One region of the Actinoplanes missouriensis 431 genome, then DNA from elsewhere that is predicted to be linked to it. Evidence: riboswitches for the same ligand, from Rfam matches in the RefSeq annotation. Region 1 holds a riboswitch; the other holds the start of a gene.
What was found. A riboswitch is a leader RNA that binds a small molecule or an ion and turns the genes downstream of it on or off. The one in region 1 is predicted to bind S-adenosylmethionine.
Positions count from the first base shown of each region.

Region 2: linked by a shared signal. The riboswitch ahead of thrC (threonine synthase) and the one ahead of AMIS_RS16775 (aminotransferase class V-fold PLP-dependent enzyme) in region 1 are both predicted to bind S-adenosylmethionine.

Region 1 covers NC_017093.1:3,576,322-3,585,179, reverse strand. Annotated here, with positions in the region: gene AMIS_RS16775 (aminotransferase class V-fold PLP-dependent enzyme) at 17-1,234, opposite strand; SAM riboswitch class IV at 1,246-1,361, opposite strand; gene AMIS_RS16770 (DUF1684 domain-containing protein) at 1,424-2,209, shown strand; gene AMIS_RS16765 (M20 family metallopeptidase) at 2,219-3,286, shown strand; gene AMIS_RS16760 (nuclear transport factor 2 family protein) at 3,243-3,668, opposite strand; gene AMIS_RS16755 (hypothetical protein) at 3,766-4,059, shown strand; gene AMIS_RS42720 (hypothetical protein) at 4,060-4,227, opposite strand; gene AMIS_RS16750 (hypothetical protein) at 4,310-4,870, opposite strand; gene AMIS_RS16745 (winged helix-turn-helix transcriptional regulator) at 4,925-5,323, opposite strand; gene AMIS_RS16740 (NADP-dependent oxidoreductase) at 5,430-6,335, shown strand; gene AMIS_RS16735 (HD domain-containing protein) at 6,342-6,896, opposite strand; gene AMIS_RS16730 (hypothetical protein) at 7,008-7,502, shown strand; gene AMIS_RS16725 (hypothetical protein) at 7,521-7,856, opposite strand; gene AMIS_RS16720 (hypothetical protein) at 7,873-8,858, opposite strand, start outside.
Region 2 covers NC_017093.1:8,322,767-8,331,624, reverse strand. Annotated here, with positions in the region: gene AMIS_RS38060 (AAA family ATPase) at 1-167, opposite strand, end outside; gene AMIS_RS38055 (hypothetical protein) at 242-760, shown strand; gene AMIS_RS38050 (alpha/beta fold hydrolase) at 807-3,626, shown strand; gene AMIS_RS38045 (ABC transporter permease) at 3,623-4,504, shown strand; SAM riboswitch class I at 5,160-5,298, shown strand; gene thrC (threonine synthase) at 5,309-6,592, shown strand; gene AMIS_RS38035 (hypothetical protein) at 6,827-7,267, opposite strand; gene AMIS_RS38030 (GNAT family N-acetyltransferase) at 7,267-7,773, opposite strand; gene groL (chaperonin GroEL) at 8,137-8,858, shown strand, end outside.

The DNA.
Region 1 (8,858 bases):
ACTTCCCGGTTGCGGATCAGGTGTTTCGCAGCGCCGCGAGCACCCGATCGACGTCGTCGGTGGTGCTGCCCAGACCGAAACTGATCCGCAGCAGACCGGTCGCCGTGCCGCAGTCCGCGGTCTCGGCACGCCCGGTCAGCCGGCGTACCAGCGGGTGCGCGCAGAACTGCCCGGCACGCACGCCGATCCCGTGGTCGCGGCCGAGTCGCAGCGCCACGTCCGCCGGGTCCTCATCGGCGAACGCCAGCGACACGATGCCGACGCGGGGATGCTTCGGGCCGAAGAGGCTCACCTCGGTGACGCCGGGGATCGTCGCGAGCCCGGCCCGCAGCCGGTCCAGCAGCAGTTCCTCCTGCGCGGCGAGCACGTCACGATCCGCGGCGGTCAGGGCCTCGCAGACCGCGGCGACGGCGACCGCGCCGAGCAGATTGGGGGTGCCGCCCTCGTGCCGGGCCGGGCCGGTCGCCCAGTCCAGCTCACCGGGCCGGTCGCCCACGGCGGCGCTCGCGCCACCACCCGCCAGGTACGGGGGTGCCGCGTCCAGCCAGTCCCAGCGGCCGGCCAGCACGCCGGCGCCGAACGGGGCGTACAGCTTGTGACCGGAGAAGGCCAGGTAGTCGGCCTGCAGCTCGGTCAGGTCCACCGGTCGATGCGGCGCCAGCTGGGCGGCGTCGACGGCCACCCGCGCGCCGTAGTGGTGGGCCAGGCCGGCGATCTGCCGGACCGGCCAGATCTCGCCCGTCACGTTGCTGGCGCCGGTGACGGTCACGAGGACGTCGCCCGTCGTGTTCCTCAGGGCTTGCTCGAGGCTTCTCAGGGCCTCGGCCGGCGACGACGGCGCGGGCAGCCGGACCGGGTTCGGCCAGGGCAGCAGGTTCGCGTGGTGCTCGCCGTCGAAGACGATCGTCGTGGTGCCGGCCGGCAGGCAGCGGGCGAGCAGGTTGAACGCGTCGGTGGTGTTCCGAGTGAAGATCACCTCGTGTTCGGGTCCGGCGCCGACGAACTCGGCCACCACGTCCCGGGCCAGCTCATAGGCGATCGTGGACGACTGGGACCGTACCCCGGTGCCTCGATGAACGCTGCCGTAGCGCGGCAGGAGATCGGCCACCGCCTCGGCCGCGGCCGACACGCAGGGCGCGGAGGCGGCGTAGTCGAGATGGGCGAAACGGACCGTCTCGCCGGTGGGGAGCGCGACCTTCAGGTCGTCGCCGACGATGTCAAGGGACACGGACATGGGCACCTCTCGGCTCGCACTTGCCGTGTCGGGTTCGACCACGGCCCGGTCCTCACCCGGGGCACCCCATCGCGAACGCAAGGGTTGCCGGCCAGCAAGCCGGGGCTTCGTGCTGGCACTCATGACCTGATCAACAACGTAGCAGACCCTTATATCCCAGGCAACAAGTAGGGATTAGGGTTGGCAGGTATGACGAGCTTGTGGCAGCAGCAGTGGGACGAGTGGCACGCGGCGCACGAGAAACGGCGAGCCGATCCGCACGGGTTCCTGGCGATCACCGGGCTGCACTGGCTGACCGCGGAGCCGCAGCGGTTCCCGGATGCTCCGGGGTCGTGGAGCACCGGCGAGTCCGGGGTCACGGTCTCCTTGGAGCCGGGCGAGGAGCTCCTCGTCGACGGATCTCCGGTGACCGGAACTCATCAGTTCGCGCCCATTCCGGAGCGCGGCGATGTGACCGTGGGATGGGGCGACGCGGTCATCGAGATCGCCCGGCGCGGTGGGTTCGACGTGGTGCGGCCGCGTCACCCGTCCAGTCCGGTGCTGGCGGCATACACCGGGACGCCCGCTTACCCGGCAGACGAGAAATGGGTCGTCTCCGGAAAATTCGCGGCTTACGACGCACCGCGGCCGACACCCGTGGGGTCGGTGGCCGAGGGGATCGAGCACGTCTACGAGTCCCCCGGCGTCGTGGAGTTCGAGATCGGCGGCGTGCCGCTGTCGCTGATCGTCTTCAACGGGTCCACGCCCGGCTCGCTGTTCGCGCTCTTCACCGACGCCACGTCCGGCCTCACCACGTACGCCGCGAACCGCAGCCTGTTCATCGCGCCGCCCGGACCGGACGGCTCGGTGACGCTGGACTTCAACCGGGCCACCAACCTGCCGTGCGCGTACACCGAGTTCGCGACGTGCCCGCTCCCACCGGCCGGCAACAAGCTCCCGGTCGCCGTCGAGGCGGGTGAGCTGAAGCCGCGCTAGCGTTCCCGGATGGAGACGCTTCTCGCGGCGGTGGAGCGGCTGATCGGGATCCGGTCCACCGCGGACCGGCCCGATGAGCTGCGGCGCGCCCTGGACTTCGTGCTCGACCTGGTCGGACCGGGTTTCGAGGTGCGCCGCTTCGAGGCGGGCGGCAAGCCGAGCGCCCTGGTCACCACGGGTCCGCAGACGCCCCGGGTGATCCTCAACGCGCACCTCGACGTGGTGCCGGGCACCGACGCCCAGTTCGTCCCGCGCCGCGACGGCGACCGGCTCTACGGGCGCGGAACGCACGACATGAAAGCGGCAGCCGTCGTGCTGGCGACGGTGTTCCGGGACTGCGCCCGGTCGCTGCCCCACCCGATCGCGCTGCAACTGGTCACCGACGAGGAGGTCGGCGGTTTCGACGGGACCGGCCACCAGGTCGCCCAGGGCGTCCGCGCCGACTTCGTGATCATCGGGGAGCAGAGCGGGCTGCGCATCGTCACCGAATCCAAGGGCATCCTCCGGGTGCGGCTGGACGCGTCCGGGCGGACCGCGCACGCCGCCTATCCGTGGCTGGGGACGAACGCCCTGGTCGCGGTCACCGAGGCGGTGGGGCGGCTGCTCGCCCGCTACCCCGTCCCGCCGTCCGAATCGTGGACCACCACGGTGAACGTGGCACGGATCCAGACGTCGAACATTGCCGCCAACATCGTCCCGGCCGACGCGTCGGCGCTGCTCGACATCCGGTTCCCGCCGTCCGACCCGGACCTGACCTCGGGCGACGTCGCCGCCTACCTCGCATCGGTGGCCGGGCCGGACGTGCGGGTCACCGTGGAGGCGCAGGGCGCGCCGCATGCCGCCGACCCGGCGAGCGCTTTCGTCCGCCGGTTGCGGTCCGCGGCCCAGGCACAGGGGTACGAGGGGACGCTGCTCCGCAAACACGGCGCCGCCGACGGGCGGTTCTACTCGGCGCACGGGGTGGACGCGGTCATCTTCGGTCCCGGCGGGGACGGCCAGCACGGGCCGGAGGAGTACCTGGACGTGCGCACTCTCATCCCATACCGGGAGGCTCTGATGGTTTTTCTTCGCGGGTAGCCGGGTCGTCGAACTCCCAGAAGGCGCGCAACGCCGCGATCCGGCCGGCGCCGTCGGAGCGGTAGGTGAAGACGCCGTGGACCTGACGGGAATGGCCGCCGGGCAGGGCCAGGTGGATGGCGCCGACGTCGGCCACCTCGTCGCCGCAGAGGTAGGAGCGCTCGATCTCGAACCGCAGGCCCTCCACCTGGCCGATCACGGTGTCGTAGAAGCGGGCGATGGCCTCGGCGCCGCGATGGCCGGTCCCGTCGGGCGAGAGCGGCGACGGGCCGACCGGGTCCTCCACGAGGGCGTCGTCGGCGAACAGGGCGAGCCAGGCCGCACGGTCGCCGGCGCCCGCCGCCGCCTGCGAGCGCCGGGCCAGATCACGGGCGGTCGTCACAGCGGAGCCTCCCAGCCTCGGATACGCCCCTGAGACTAGAACGCGTTCCACTCCGCTCGCCAGGCGTCCCCTCGAGCGATGGTGGGATCATCGGCGGATGACGACGCCGCGACCCCTGACGGTGCATCTCCATTGCCGCCTCACCGTCACCGTCGACGACCCGGACGCGGTCACCGGGCTCGCCGTTCAGCGGCTGCGGGAGGCGGCCGTCGACTGGGAGGACGAGGACGACGACCTGGCGACCGCCACCGTGGAGCTGCGCGCCGACCTCCTGCGCAGCATCGCCGGGCTGGCCGACCCCGAAGGGCTGCTGAGGGACGTGCCGGGCGCCCAGGTCACCGGCGCTCATGTCTGGGCGGAGCCGGCCGCTCGCGGAAACACGACGCCCTGATCAGCGCGATTGACGGCTCTTCAGATAAAGGGCGCTGAGGGAGGCCGCCGCAGGCACTCCGATGATGAACGTGGCCTTCGACCACGACATATCCATCACGGACACTCCGAAGAGGATGAACCCGGCTGCGCCGAGGATGACGAGCAGGGCAGCGGTTCGGTCACTCACCCATCGACCCTAGAACATGTCGCCCCTCCGCGGCGATGGAGGAAAGCGTCCACCGCCGCGGAGGTCAGCCGAGCCGGACGGCTCAGCCCGGACGCTCGTGCCAGGCGGTGGTGTAGCAGCGCTGCCAGCCCGACGTCGAACTGCCGTTGTAATAGAGGTCGATGCAGCCGATGGACCTCATATGCGTTGCAAAGGTGGCCGTTTCCAGATGGAAATAGGGCTTGTATGTGCCCGGGTTCAGTACCGCGTCGGTGCAGGACTTGGTGACGGCACCGGTGCTCCACGGCGCCGATCCGATCTTCTGCAGTTCCGCGCGGGCGGTCACCTTGCATTTCGTGGTCTTCTTGGTGGCGCTGATGCCGAACCCGACCGCCGTTTCCAGGGTGAAGCCGCTGCTCGGTTTCCCCGGCCCACCGGGGAAGAACTTGAGACTCTCCCTGAAGCACAACTCGATGTCATTGTTGTTGGCGGGTGTGCCGATCAGGATCTTGCAGTCCCAAGGGTCCGCCTGAGCCGGTGACGGAAAGGCCGCAACCGCGGCGCCGACCGCCAATAACATTGCCGATATTCCACTGACAAACTTCAAGAATCCTCCACTCTGACCGACGAGCCGACCGGCAATGCCGGACAGCTGATCGCTCACCCCGTGCGAGCGAAGGGATCATAACAATCAATGGGATCCACAGTGGTCCCGTTCTCAGGCGCGGGCGTCGAACTCGGCTCTCGCCTCGAAGACCCGGTCCATGTGGGACTCGGCCCAGGCCTTGATGGCGAGCATGACCGGGAACAGCTCGTGCCCGAGCGGCGTCAGCTCGTAGTCCACGCGGACCGGGACCGACGCCGTCACCGTGCGGGTCACCAGGCCGTCGCGCTCCAGGGTCCGCAGCGTCTGGGTGAGCATCTTCTGGCTGACGCCGGCGATGCGGTGGGCCAGCTCGCTGTGCCGCTGCGGGCCGCCGGCCAGCGCCGGGATCACCAGGGCGACCCACTTGTCGGTGAGGCGGCTCAGAAGCTCCCGGGTCGGGCAGGCGTCCAGGAACGCGTCGTACTCCCGCTTCGCCTGGTCACGGCGTTGCTCAGCGGACGTGGTCGCCATCGAGGACCTCCCGGTGCCCTAGGTACTTTCAGGTACCTACTTTCTCACAGTGCCCCTTCATTCGTACGGTCGTGGTGTTCACGAAACGCATGAGGGAGAACAAGCGATGCGCGCGGTCAGCTACTCACAGTTCGGTGGGCCCGAGGTTCTGCAGGTGGCCGAGGCGCCGGTGCCCCAACCCGGGCCGGGGCAGGTGCGGGTGCGGGTCGCCGCCTCCTCGCTGCACCCGGTCGACCTGATGGTCCGCTCCGGGACGTTCCCGGCGCCGCTGCCGACCGAACTCCCCTACACCCCCGGCTGGGATGTCGCGGGCAGCGTCGACGCGACAGGTCCCGGGGCGGAGCAGGCGTTCGCGGCCGGGGACGAGGTCATCGGCTTCTCGCCGTGGCTGCGGACGACGGCGGGCGCCCACGCCGAGTACGTCGTGCTCGACGCCTCGTCGCTGACCGCCGCTCCCGCCGGTGTCCCCGCCACCGAGGCGGCCACCCTGCCGGCCAACGGCCTCGCCGCGGCACAGGCCCTCGACCTGCTCGCCCTCCCGGCCGGCTCGTCGGTGCTGGTCACCGGCGCGGCCGGGCAGGTCGGCGGGTTCGTGCTGGCGCTGGCCCGGGCGGCCGGGCTGCACGCCACCGGGCTCGCCGGGGACGGCGACCGGGAGTTCGTCGAGTCGCTCGGCGCGGCGTTCCTGTCCCGCGCCGAGGAGCCGGAGGGCACGTTCGACGCGGTCGTCGACCTCGCGGTGATCGGTTCGTCGCTTCTGGATCTGGTACGGGACGGAGGCGGTTACGTGGCCGCCTCTCCCCCGCTGCGCCCGGAGCCGGTCCGGGGCATCCGGACAGTCGCGCTGGAGGTCGAGTCGGACGGCAGCCGGCTGGCCGATCTCGTCGCGCTGGTCGGCAGCGGCGACATCCCGTTGCGGGTGGCCGGCGTCTACACGTTCGCCGAGGCGGCGGCCGCCCACGAGCGGCTCGCCCGGGGCGGCGTCCGCGGCGGCGTGGTCCTGATCCCCTGAAAAGGCCTACTGAGCCAGCAGGTGGTCGATGCGGGCGGCTATCGCCCGCAGGTGGGGGCGCCGGACCGGGTCGACGCGGGCGTTGAACGAGCACGGTCCGTGCCGGTGCAGCATCTCCGTGTAGCGCGCCTCGGGATCCACCTGCTGGCCGCGCGGGCCGACGGTCTGGTCGGCGTAGGTCAGCGCGTCGGAGACGACCGTCTGCTCGTCGGGGAACTCGGCGAGCTCGGCGGAGAGGCCGCGGATCTCGGCGACGAAGCGGGCGCCGGAATGGTAGGCCACCAGGCCGGCGACCCGGGCCGGCCAGCCCTCGCTCGTCAGGTGCCGGGCGCCGTCGATCGGATGGAAGCCGGTGTCGACGAGCGGCGCCGCGTAGCCGATGTCGTGCAGCCACGCGGCCGAGACCAGCAGGTCGTGGTCGAGGCCGAGCCGCAGCGCCAGGTCGGAGGCGCGGGCCGCGACACCGGCGCTGTGCCGCCACCGATCGGTGCCCTCGCCGAGGAGAGCATCCGCGAGGGAGCGCGCCACGTCGGCGCGGGTGGTGATGATCGGCGCGGTCATGGCTGAATGTTAGGTCGGAACAGGTTAACGGCAGCCGAACAGACCATGGCAGCTCGCTGAATCGCCTCAGGGACGGCGAACCCGGTTGACAGGCACCGCGACGATGACGCCGTGGAGAACAGTGAACTGATCATCTGGCGGGCCACCCACCAGGACCGTGATCATGTGCTGCGCGACGCCGGCGTACTGATGATCTTTTCGTTTGTCCCGTTCATGCTGATCTTCTGTGTCGGCGGGCTGGCCGGCCTCGTCGGGTGGGTCCTCTGGGCGTCGCTGCTGTTCGTGCCGGTGGCCGGGATCTTCGCGGTTCGGGCGCTGTGGCGGGACCGGCGCGCCGTCCTGGCGATCGAGCTGCGGGACGACGCGTTCACGGTGATCCGCAACGACAACACCGCGACCACCTACCCGGCCCGTGAGGTGCGGCGGATCGACATCGTCCACACGATCTACCCGAGCGACCCGGACACCATCGGGTTGCGGCTGCACACCGGCGGCCGGGTCGAGCACACCCGTCCCGGGCCGGGGACGCTGCCGCAGGGGTGGGAGGAGGCGGTCACGGTCGCCGAGGTGGAGGTCAACCGCATCTACAAACGCAAGAGCGACTGACCCCCCGTACCCTCGCAATCAGTTGATCGGTGGGCCGAGGCGCAGGATGCGCCGGGCCCGCCGCCGGTCCAGCCACCGGGGCTCCGCGGGATCGTCCGGGTGGGTGGCCGACGCGAGATCGACGAGGATGTGCAGCCAGAAGCCGATCGCGCTCACGATGTTGCGGAACCGGCCCGGCTCCGGCGCGCCCACCGGCAGGACCGTCTGCGCCCAGCGCCAGGCCACCCAGGCGGTCTCGGTGTCCGGGTGGTGGCGGCCGGCCTTCGCGAGGGCACGCACGTCCTTGCGTGTCTCGTCGGGCAGCCGCCACCAGCCGCGCAGCGTCTCCAGGCGGGCAGATCCGTCGTCCGTCATGGACCGGCATTGTTCCCTATCGGCAGCGCCACACGACGGCCTGGATGGTGTCGGTCCGGTCGTCCGACTGGCCGGCGATGATCCGGCCGTCGTCGCTGAGCGTCGAGGCGATCGTGGCGGTGCCGTCGGCGCGGTGCTTCGCCAGGTCCGGGAGGCGGATCGTCTTCTCGCCGGTGAGCAGGACCGCGTATCCGTCCCGGTCGGTGCCGACCTGCCAGCCGAACGGGTTCACCGCGTCCGCCGGGTACTGCAACTCCCCCACCAGCTCCGATTCACCGGTACGCAGGTTCCACCGCACCGCGTACGCGGGAGCGTTGCCCCGGCTGCCCTTGTCCGGCTTCATGGCGGCCATGCCGGTCACCCAGCCGTTGCGGATGTCGAACGCCTGCGCGACCGCGGCGGGCTTGCCGTCGATCTCGGGCATCGGCATCCGGCGGTGCGTGCCGTCCGGCAGCCAGATGTACGGGATGCCGAGGTCCAGGCTCCCGACGATCGTCCCGTCCAGATCGATGGCCCGGGCCTGCACGGTCTTCGCGGACGACGGCGCCGGCAGACGGGACGGCGTCGCCCCCGCCGACTCCCAGACCACCGCGTTCCCTTCGTCGTCGTCCCCGACGATCCGCCCGGCGTCGTTGATCCCGAGCGCCGAGCCGCTCGGCGCCAGCTTGGTGATCTTTCCATTCCGGTACGCGTACGGCACCGGCCCGTCCTCCGTGTAACTCCAGCCCACGGCCGTGCCGGACGCGTTGACGTCGCGCAGCGCCTCCTCCAGGTCACCGGGCAGCATCACCTTCGTGACCGTGCCGGCGTGCCAGAGCACCGCCTGATATCCGCCCGACTTCGGGTAGGTCCGCCCGGCGATCCACTCGCCGGTCGGGTCGGCGGCGGTGACCAGGGCCATCGGCGCCCTGTCCGGCACCGGGAGGCGGCTGATCGCGCACCGGGTCAGAGCCGGCGGCGCCGCCGCACTGGGCCGCGGCGCGCCGGTCGGGGCCGCCGTCG
Region 2 (8,858 bases), 4.0 Mb from region 1:
GCGCGGGCCACGATGCCGGCCGTGGTGCGGGCGCCGGTCAGCCGGACCGGATCGCCGGGCCGCAGCGCGAGAGCTGCCATCACCTCCGGGTGCAGGCGGACGATGCCCCGCCGCGCGTCCAGGGCCGCCGACCGCAATGTCACAGTCAGCGTGAGATCATCAGCCACCGCGGATGCCTCCGAATTGATCGTTCGGGCTCTTGGACGTCCACGCTATCCGCCGCAGGCTCGGGAGGCCGTTGTTGAGGCTCGTACTGATCGCCGCGCTCGTCGCGCTGACCGTCACCGGATGCGGCGCGGACACGGAGAAGACACCTGCTCCGGCGGCTCCTGGCACGGGTGAAGGGCTCACCGCGAGCGGGTTCGGGCCGTACCGGATCGGTCAGACCCGGGACGAGCTGATCGGCGCCCAGCTGGTCGGCGCGCTGAAGACCGACGAGGCGGGCTGTGCCACCGGCACCGGCTCGGCGCTGCCGCAGAAGCCGAAGCTGCGGTTCGCGGACGGCCGGCTGGTCCAGATCGAGGTGACCGCGCCCGGCGCCGCCACCGACGCCGGCCTCGCGGTCGGTGCCGAGCTCGCCGACGTGACGGCGCGGTACCCCGACGGGAAGATCATCTTCGGTCGTCCGGGCGCCGCCTGGGAGGTCTCCGACGGCGCGAACGCGCTGCTCGTGAAGGTCACCGGTGACAACGTGACGGGCCTGGTCGGCGGGGTCGCCGCGAGCGTGGAGAAACGCCACCGCACCGATTCGGGATGCTGACCGGTTCACAGGTGTCGCACAGTCGGTTCCGGCTAGCGTGTGCGCCATGTCTGCCCTGACCGCCGGGTTGCGCAAGCTGCCCCGGCTCACCCGGCGCCGGGCGATCATCGCCGGGGTCGTGGTCGTGCTGCTCGCCGCCGCGACCGTCTGGCAGGTCCGCTCAAGAGCTGACGCCTGGGCCGCCGAGGATCTGCGCCTGACCGTGAACTCCGGGCCGTCCGGGAACGAGCCGGTCGACCTGGACGCCCGCTTCTACCTGCCCCGGGACCGCTCGGGGAAGGTGCCTGCCGTGCTGCTCGCGCACGGTTTCGGCGGCACCAAGAACTCGGTGAGCTCGGACGCCGAGAGCCTCGCCGCCCGTGGCTACGCGGTGCTCGCCTACACCGCCCGGGGCTTCGGCCGCAGCGGCGGCGAGATCCACCTGGACCACCCGGACTACGAGGTCAAGGACGCCCAGAGGCTGCTCGACTGGCTGGCGAAGCGTCCCGAGGTGCGCACCGACGCCGCCGGCGACCCGCGGGTCGGCGTGGTCGGCGGCTCCTACGGCGGCGCGCTCGCGCTGATGCTGGCCGGTCAGGACCAGCGGGTCGACGCGATCGTCCCGTCGATCACCTGGAACGACCTGAACACGTCGTTCCTGCCGCAGTCCGCCGACACCGGCGGGGTGGGCGTCTTCAAGAAGTCCTGGGCGGGCCTGTTCTTCGGCAACGGCTCGGCCACGCTGGACTCGGCCCTGCCGGCCTCGGACACGCAGAATGCGACCACGCCGGACTCCGCCACGCCGGACTCCGCCACGCCGGGGCGGCCGCAGACCGCCGACCCCGCCTGCGGCCGGTTCGCGGCCGACGTCTGCGCCGCCTACCTGCAGATGGCGACCACCGGCATCCCCGACGACGGAACCGTCGAGCTGCTCCGCAAGTCCAGCCCGGCAGCCACCCTCGACAAGATCAAGGCGCCGACGCTGCTGATCCAGGGTGCGGTCGACACGCTCTTCCCGCTCTCCGAGGCCGACGCGAACGCGCGCGGGATCGCCGCCACCGGCACCCCGGTCCGTGTCGCCTGGTTCACCGGCGGGCACGACGGCGGCGCCGGGCCGGCCTCCGACTCGGACCGGGTCAAGTACCTCACCGTGCAGTGGCTCGACCACTACCTGAACGGCGAGGGCGAGGCGCCCGGCGACGACTTCACCTGGTCGCGGGTGGCCGGCTTCAGCGCCCTCGATCGGGGACTCGTGACGAACGGGTACTCCGCGAAGGCGTACCCCTCAATGGGCGGAACCGGACGCACCGAGGTCTCGCTCACCGGATCGGCGCAGCCGATCGCCAACCCACCGAACGGCAACCCCGGCACCCTGAGCTCGCTGCCCGGCATCGGCGGACGGCTCACCTCGGTGCTCAGCGGTGGCATCGCGATGGACGTTCCCGGTCAGTTCGCCTCGTTCACCTCCGAACCGCTGGACGCCTCGATCGAGGTCGGCGGAGCCCCGCAGGTGCGACTGCGTGCCGCCTCGCCCACCGGTGCGGCCACGCTCTTCGTCAAGCTCTACGACGTCGACCAGAGCGGCGCGGCCACGCTCAGCGCCGGCCTCGTCGCGCCGGTCCGGCTCACCGGGCTGCCGGAGACCGTCGAGGACGCCCAGCCGGTCACCGTCACGATGCCGGCAATCGTGCGCCGGATCGAGGCCGGGCACACGCTGCGGGTCGCGGTCGCCACCTCCGACCAGGCGTTCCTCACCCCGGCGCAGCCGACCACCTACACGGTCGCGGCAGAGCCCACGCTCACCCTCCCGACGCTGACCGGCACGCCGATCGCCAACCCGGCGACCCTCTGGTGGTACGTGCTCGCCGGTGTCGTCGCCGCAGTCCTGCTCGGCCTCGTCGCCGTCCTGCTGATCCTCCGCAGCCGGCACCGCCGCAGGGAGACCACCGTCGACGCGCGGTACGCGGACACCCCGCTCGTGGTCGACGGGCTGCGCAAGGCGTACGGCGACGGTTTCGTGGCGGTCCAGGAGATCGGCTTCACCGTCGAGCGGGGCCAGGTCGTCGGCCTGCTCGGACCGAACGGCGCCGGCAAGACCACCACGCTGCGGGTCCTGATGGGCCTGACCACACCGACCGCCGGCGAGATCTTCGTGTTCGGGCACCGGCTGGTGCCGGGCGCGCCGATCCTGTCCCGGGTCGGCGCGCTGGTCGAGGGCCCCGGCTTCCTGCCGCACCTCACCGGCTATCAGAACCTCCGGGCGTACTGGCAGGCCACCGGCCGCCCGTGGGAGGACGCCCGCTTCGACGAGGCGCTGGAGATCGCCGGCCTGGGCGCGTCGGTGCACCGCCGGACCAAGAACTACAGCCACGGCATGCGCCAGCGTCTCGCCATCGCCCAGGCCATGCTCGGCCTGCCCGAACTGCTCGTGCTCGACGAGCCGACGGACGGCCTGGACCCGCCGCAGATCGCCGAGATGCGCCGCGTCCTGCAGCGGTACGCCACCGACGGCCGGGCCGTGCTCGTCTCCAGCCACCTGCTCGCCGAGGTGGAACAGACCTGCACCCACGCCGTCGTGGTCAACAAGGGCCGGATCGTCGCGTCCGGCCCGGTCGACGAGATCGTCGGCGACTCCCCGTCGGTGCAGCTCGACGTCTCCGATGTGCCGGGCGCGACACGGGTGCTGGAAGAGCTCGGCGTCCGCTCGGTCAAGGAGGAGGGCGCGTCCAGCCTGATCGTCGACATGAACGGGACACCCCGCTCGGAAATGGTCGCCTCGCTGGTGTCGGCCGGCATCGGGGTGGATCGGCTGGTGCCCCGGCGGCGGCTCGAAGACGCGTTCCTGGCCCTGGTGGGCGACAACTCGCGGGGAAGTGGGGACCGATGAGCACCGACTCCGCAGGCAGCGTGGTGGCCGCCGCCGGCTACCGGGCGTCACGCACACTGCCGATCTGGGCCGAGGTGCGCCGCCAGGCCTCCCGGCGCCGCACCCAGCTGGCACTCGGCTTCATGGTGCTCCTGCCGGTGATCATGCTGGTCGCGTTCGAGATCGGCGACCCCGGCCCGGAAGAGGACGGCGACGTCAGCGGCGCGTTCAGCAGCATCGCCGACCTGGCCACCTCGGGCGGGCTCAACTTCGCGCTGTTCGCGCTCGCCGTCTCCGCGGGATTCCTGCTGGTCGTGGTGGTGGCGCTGTTCTTCGGCGACACGGTGGCGTCCGAGGCGAGCTGGGGGAGCCTGCGCTATCTGCTGGCGATTCCGGTCCCGCGGGGGCGGCTGCTCGGGGTGAAGCTGATCGTCGCCGGGGCGTACTCGTTGCTGGCCCTGCTCACGCTCACCGGGACGGCCCTGCTGATCGGGACGCTGCGATACGGGTGGGGGCCCCTCGGGAGCACCATCGCCGCTGAGCTGCCGGCGTCCGAAGGATTGCTGCGGCTGCTGGCCGTGGTGGCCTATCTCGCCGTGGTGATGCTCGTGGTGGCAGGGCTGGCGTTCCTGCTGTCGGTGCTGACCGATGCGGCGTTGGGGGCGGTCGGGGGCGCTGTGATGCTGTGGATCCTCTCCAGCATCCTGGACCAGATCACTGCGCTCGGCGGGTTGCGGAACCTGCTGCCCACGCATTACGCCGATGCCTGGCGCGGGTTGCTGTCCAGCCCGGTGCAGACCGAGAATCTGGCGCAGGGGGCGATCTCGGCGGTGGTGTACGCGACGTTGTTCTGGGGGGTCGCGTTCTACCGATTCACCCGCAAGGACGTGACTTCCTAGAGGATCGATGCCGTAGCGGGGCGGTGGGTGCGGATCGCCGCATCGACCGGCCCGCGCAGTCGCGTAGCCCGGCCCGAGACCGTCCGCGGCACCAGCGGCGTAGATGAGGCTCCACGCAACGCCGCCGCCGCATCGACAAGGCCACACGCAACGCCTGCGGCGGGGGACCAGGTCACACGCAACGCCTGCGTGGCGATTCATCAACGCCAGGGCGGGGATGACAGCACACGAACCGTTTCCGTGCGACCTCATCACGGCCGGCGTGCACCTCCGTGCGCCGCAGCCCCCGCGACAGAGCCGCACCGTGAGCCGCCAACCCCGGGTGAGCCCATTGTGAGCCACCAACCCCGGGCGAGCCCCACCGTGAGCCGCCTGTCCCACGCCGCTCAACCTCAGTCGATCACGGGTGTGACCTGGCGGCACGAGCGACAGGTCCCGACGGATCATGATCACCGGACCGGACGGCCGGACCTGCCACTGAATATCAGCTAAGTGGCATTGCCCCGCCCGGGGCGATCCAGGCGAGTAGTGGCTGCCACGCGGGCAGGACCTGCCAAGGTCGCGGAGGAGCGTGCCGGAGGGAAGTCGCTCACACCTCGGGAACTCGTGGTGAAGATCGCGGACTCTCGTCGTAAGCTTCGGGAAACAACTGAATACCTCATCCAGAGGGGCAGAGGGAACGGCCCGTTGAAGCCCCGGCAACCACCGCGCGTGTCTCGATGACGAGGCCCACCCGCTCGGCAGGTGCTAATTCCGTCCCCGTTCCGGCAGGTCGCCGCGGGGAAAGATGAGAGGAAGGCCTCGATGACGTCTGCCGTCAGCGCACCCACTGCTACCCCCACCTCCCCCGCTCGCGGCCTCATCTGCCGCGCCTGCGCCGCGGAGTACCCGCTCGCCGCCCAGCACGCTTGTTACGAGTGTTTCGGCCCGCTCGAGGTCGCGTACGACGAGGCGGCTCTCGCGCGGGTGACCCGGGCCGAGATCGAGGCGGGCCCGCAGAACATCTGGCGCTACGCGGCGCTGCTCCCGGCCGGGCAGGACCCGGCCACCCGGGTGACCCTCGACCCCGGACTGACCCCGCTGGTCTCCGCCCCGGCGCTGGCCGCCGCGGTCGGCCTGACCGCGCCGCTGTGGGTGAAGGACGACTCGCAGAACCCGACGCACTCCTTCAAGGACCGGGTCGTCTCGGTGGCCCTGACCGCGGCCCAGGAGCTGGGCTTCAAGCGGTTCTCCTGCGCCTCGACCGGCAACCTGGCGAACTCGGTGGCGGCGCACGCGGCTCGCGCCGGTGTGCCGAGCATCGTGTTCATCCCGTCCGACTTGGAGCAGGGCAAGATCATCACCACCGCGGTGTACGGCGGTGACCTGGTCGCGATCGAGGGCTCGTACGACGACGTGAACCGTCTCTGCAGCGAGCTGGTGGAGACCGACGAGTTCGAGGACACCGCGTTCGTGAACGTGAACGTGCGCCCGTTCTACGCCGAGGGCTCCAAGACCCTGGGGTACGAGGTCGCCGAGCAGCTGGGCTGGCGTATCCCGGCGCAGGTGGTCGTCCCGATGGCGTCCGGCGAGCTGCTCACCAAGATTGACAAGGCGTTCAGCGAGCTGGTCGAGATCGGACTCGTGGAGGCGCCGGAGGGCGGCTGGACGGTGTTCGGCGCCCAGTCGGCCGGCTGCAACCCGATCGCCACGGCGCTGCACAACGACACCGACGTGATCACGCCGGTGAAGCCGACCGGCATCGCGAAGTCGCTGAACATCGGCGACCCGGCCGCCGGGCCGTACGCGATCGAGGCGGTCAAGCGCACCGGTGGCTGGATGGATTACGCCGACGACGAGGAGATCCGCGCCGGCATCCGGCTGCTCGCCGAGACCACCGGCATCTTCGCCGAGACGGCCGGTGGCACCACTGTGGCCGTACTGAAGAAGCTGGTGGAGGCCGGGAAGCTCGATCCGGCCAAGGAGACCGTCGTCTACAACACCGGCGAGGGCCTGAAGACTCTGGACGCGGTCGCGGGCCAGGTTGGACCGACGCACACCATCAAGCCGTCGCTGCGTGGCGCGCGCGAAGCCGGCCTGCTCGGATGAACCGAGGATGACGCTCAGTAACCGCATCTCTGCCGGTTGTTGAAAATCCCTCCTCGGAGGACTTGCGATCCGATCTCCGGATGGGCAGGATGCTCTACGCGGGAGGACGCGACGCCGTAAGCGGCCCCTCACCTGGACATTGGCGACAATCTCCGAGGGACCCAACGATCCAGCGCTGACCCACATGGCTTCGTGCCGGAGGCGCTGTGCGTCCGTCCTCCCGACCAAAATCGATCACGACCGGCGGAGAACCCGCTGGATCCAGGGCCGCAGCGGCTCGAACTCGGGATAGTTCCCGTCCGCGAGCCCGGCCCTCTTCTCGAAGTAGTTGCGCACCCCGAACGACGTGGTCAGCGTGATCGACCATCCGCAGGCGATCCAGTACGCCGGCCAGAAGAGCGGCCCGAGCACGGCGTACTGATCGGCGTGCCGGGTCTCGTGGGCCAGCAGGCGCTCGCGCCGGGGGTCCAGCAACCATTCAGCGGACCTCTTCGTGATGATCACTGAACCGATGGTGAAGCAGGAGGCCGGCGGTTTCCGGAACCGGTAACCCTCGGCGATCAGGATGCCGCCCGGGCCTCGTTTGATCGTGGAGCCGGTGAGTTTCGCGATCAGCAATCCCGCCGCGGTGGTGCCGTTCGCGGCGGTCAGCACGGTCCGGGCCCGCGGTCTCATCAGATCCGCCGGCGCATCTGCAGCTCGGTGAGCACCGGCACGGTGGGGTGCGGCAGGCGCACACCGGTGTCGGCGAAACCCAATTTCTGGTACGCCCGGACAGCGCGCTCGTTGCCGACCACCACCTCCAGCATCAGTTCGTTGCGGCCGCACGCCAGCGACCAGTCGGCCACCGCGTCGACGAGCTGCGCGAGCGCCTTGCCGCCCCGGTGCGCGGGGGTGATGTACACCGCGAAGACGACCGTGCAGTGCGGCTCGTCGGGCAGCACGGTTCCGCCGGCGTGTCCGATGAACGGCGCGCCGGGCGGCTCGGCGATGAACTGGGCCGTCTCGGACCCGGAGGAGGACTGCCGGATCCGGTGCCGGAAGCTCTCGTGCGGCCGGGCCGCGGCCTGGGCCAGGGTCTCCAGGAAGGCGAGCGGGCTGTCCGCGAGCATCTCCAGGCGCAGCGCTCGCATCCGTCCCGCGTCTTCTGGTGTGACCCGGCGTACGGTCCAGTTGTCCATGACGTCCTCCATACCCGCCGGCCCCCGCCCGGGCAACCCTGACCTGCGCTTTCAAGATCCTTATCGGATTACCGGTCCGGTACCGAGGTTTCGCGGGAAGATGGGTTTTCTTGCACTCGGTACCCGGGAGTGCTAAACAAGTCATTGGCACTCGCGCCCAGTGAGTGCCAACAGGTCGGGACGGTGGGGTTCCGGTCGCAGCGCTGCCATCGGCGCCGCGGCACGAAACCGGTCGTCGCGGGCTATCCGGCTCGGCCTGAGGACGTCACATCGCCAGGTGGTGACGTCCGCAGACTTCCTCAACGTGCGGAGAGCGGGGCCGACGAGGCCCGGCACCGCGGATGTCCGGGAGGACAACGCCGTATGGCCAAGATCATCGCATTCGACGAGGAGGCTCGTCGGGGCCTCGAGCGGGGCATGAACCAGCTCGCTGACGCGGTCAAGGTGACGCTCGGCCCCAAGGGTCGCAACGTCGTTCTCGAGAAGAAGTGGGGCGCCCCCACGATCACCAACGATGGTGTATCCATCGCCAAGGAGATCGAGCTCGAGGACTCGTACGAGAAGATCGGCGCTGAGCTGGTCAAGGAGGTCGCGAAGAAGACGGACGACGTCGCCGGTGACGGCACGACGACCGCGACCGTCCTCGCCCAGGCGCTGGTCCGTGAGGGCCTCCGCAACGTGGCCGCGGGCGCGAACCCGATGGCCCTGAAGCGGGGCATCGAGGCTGCTGTCGCCAGCGTCTCCGAGGGCCTGCAGCAGCTCGCCAAGGACGTGGAGACCAAGGAGCAGATCGCCTCCACCGCCTCCATCTCCGCCGGTGACTCCACGGTCGGCGAGATCATCGCCGAGGCCATGGACAAGGTCGGCAAGGAAGGCGTCATCACCGTCGAGGAGAGCAACACCTTCGGCCTCGAGCTCGAGCTCACCGAGGGTATGCGCTTCGACAAGGGCTACATCTCGGCCTACTTCATGACCGACGCCGAGCGGATGGAGGCCGTCTTCGACGACCCCTACATCCTCATCGCGAACAGCAAGATCTCCGCGGTCAAGGACCTGCTGCCGATCCTCGAGAAGGTCATGCAGTC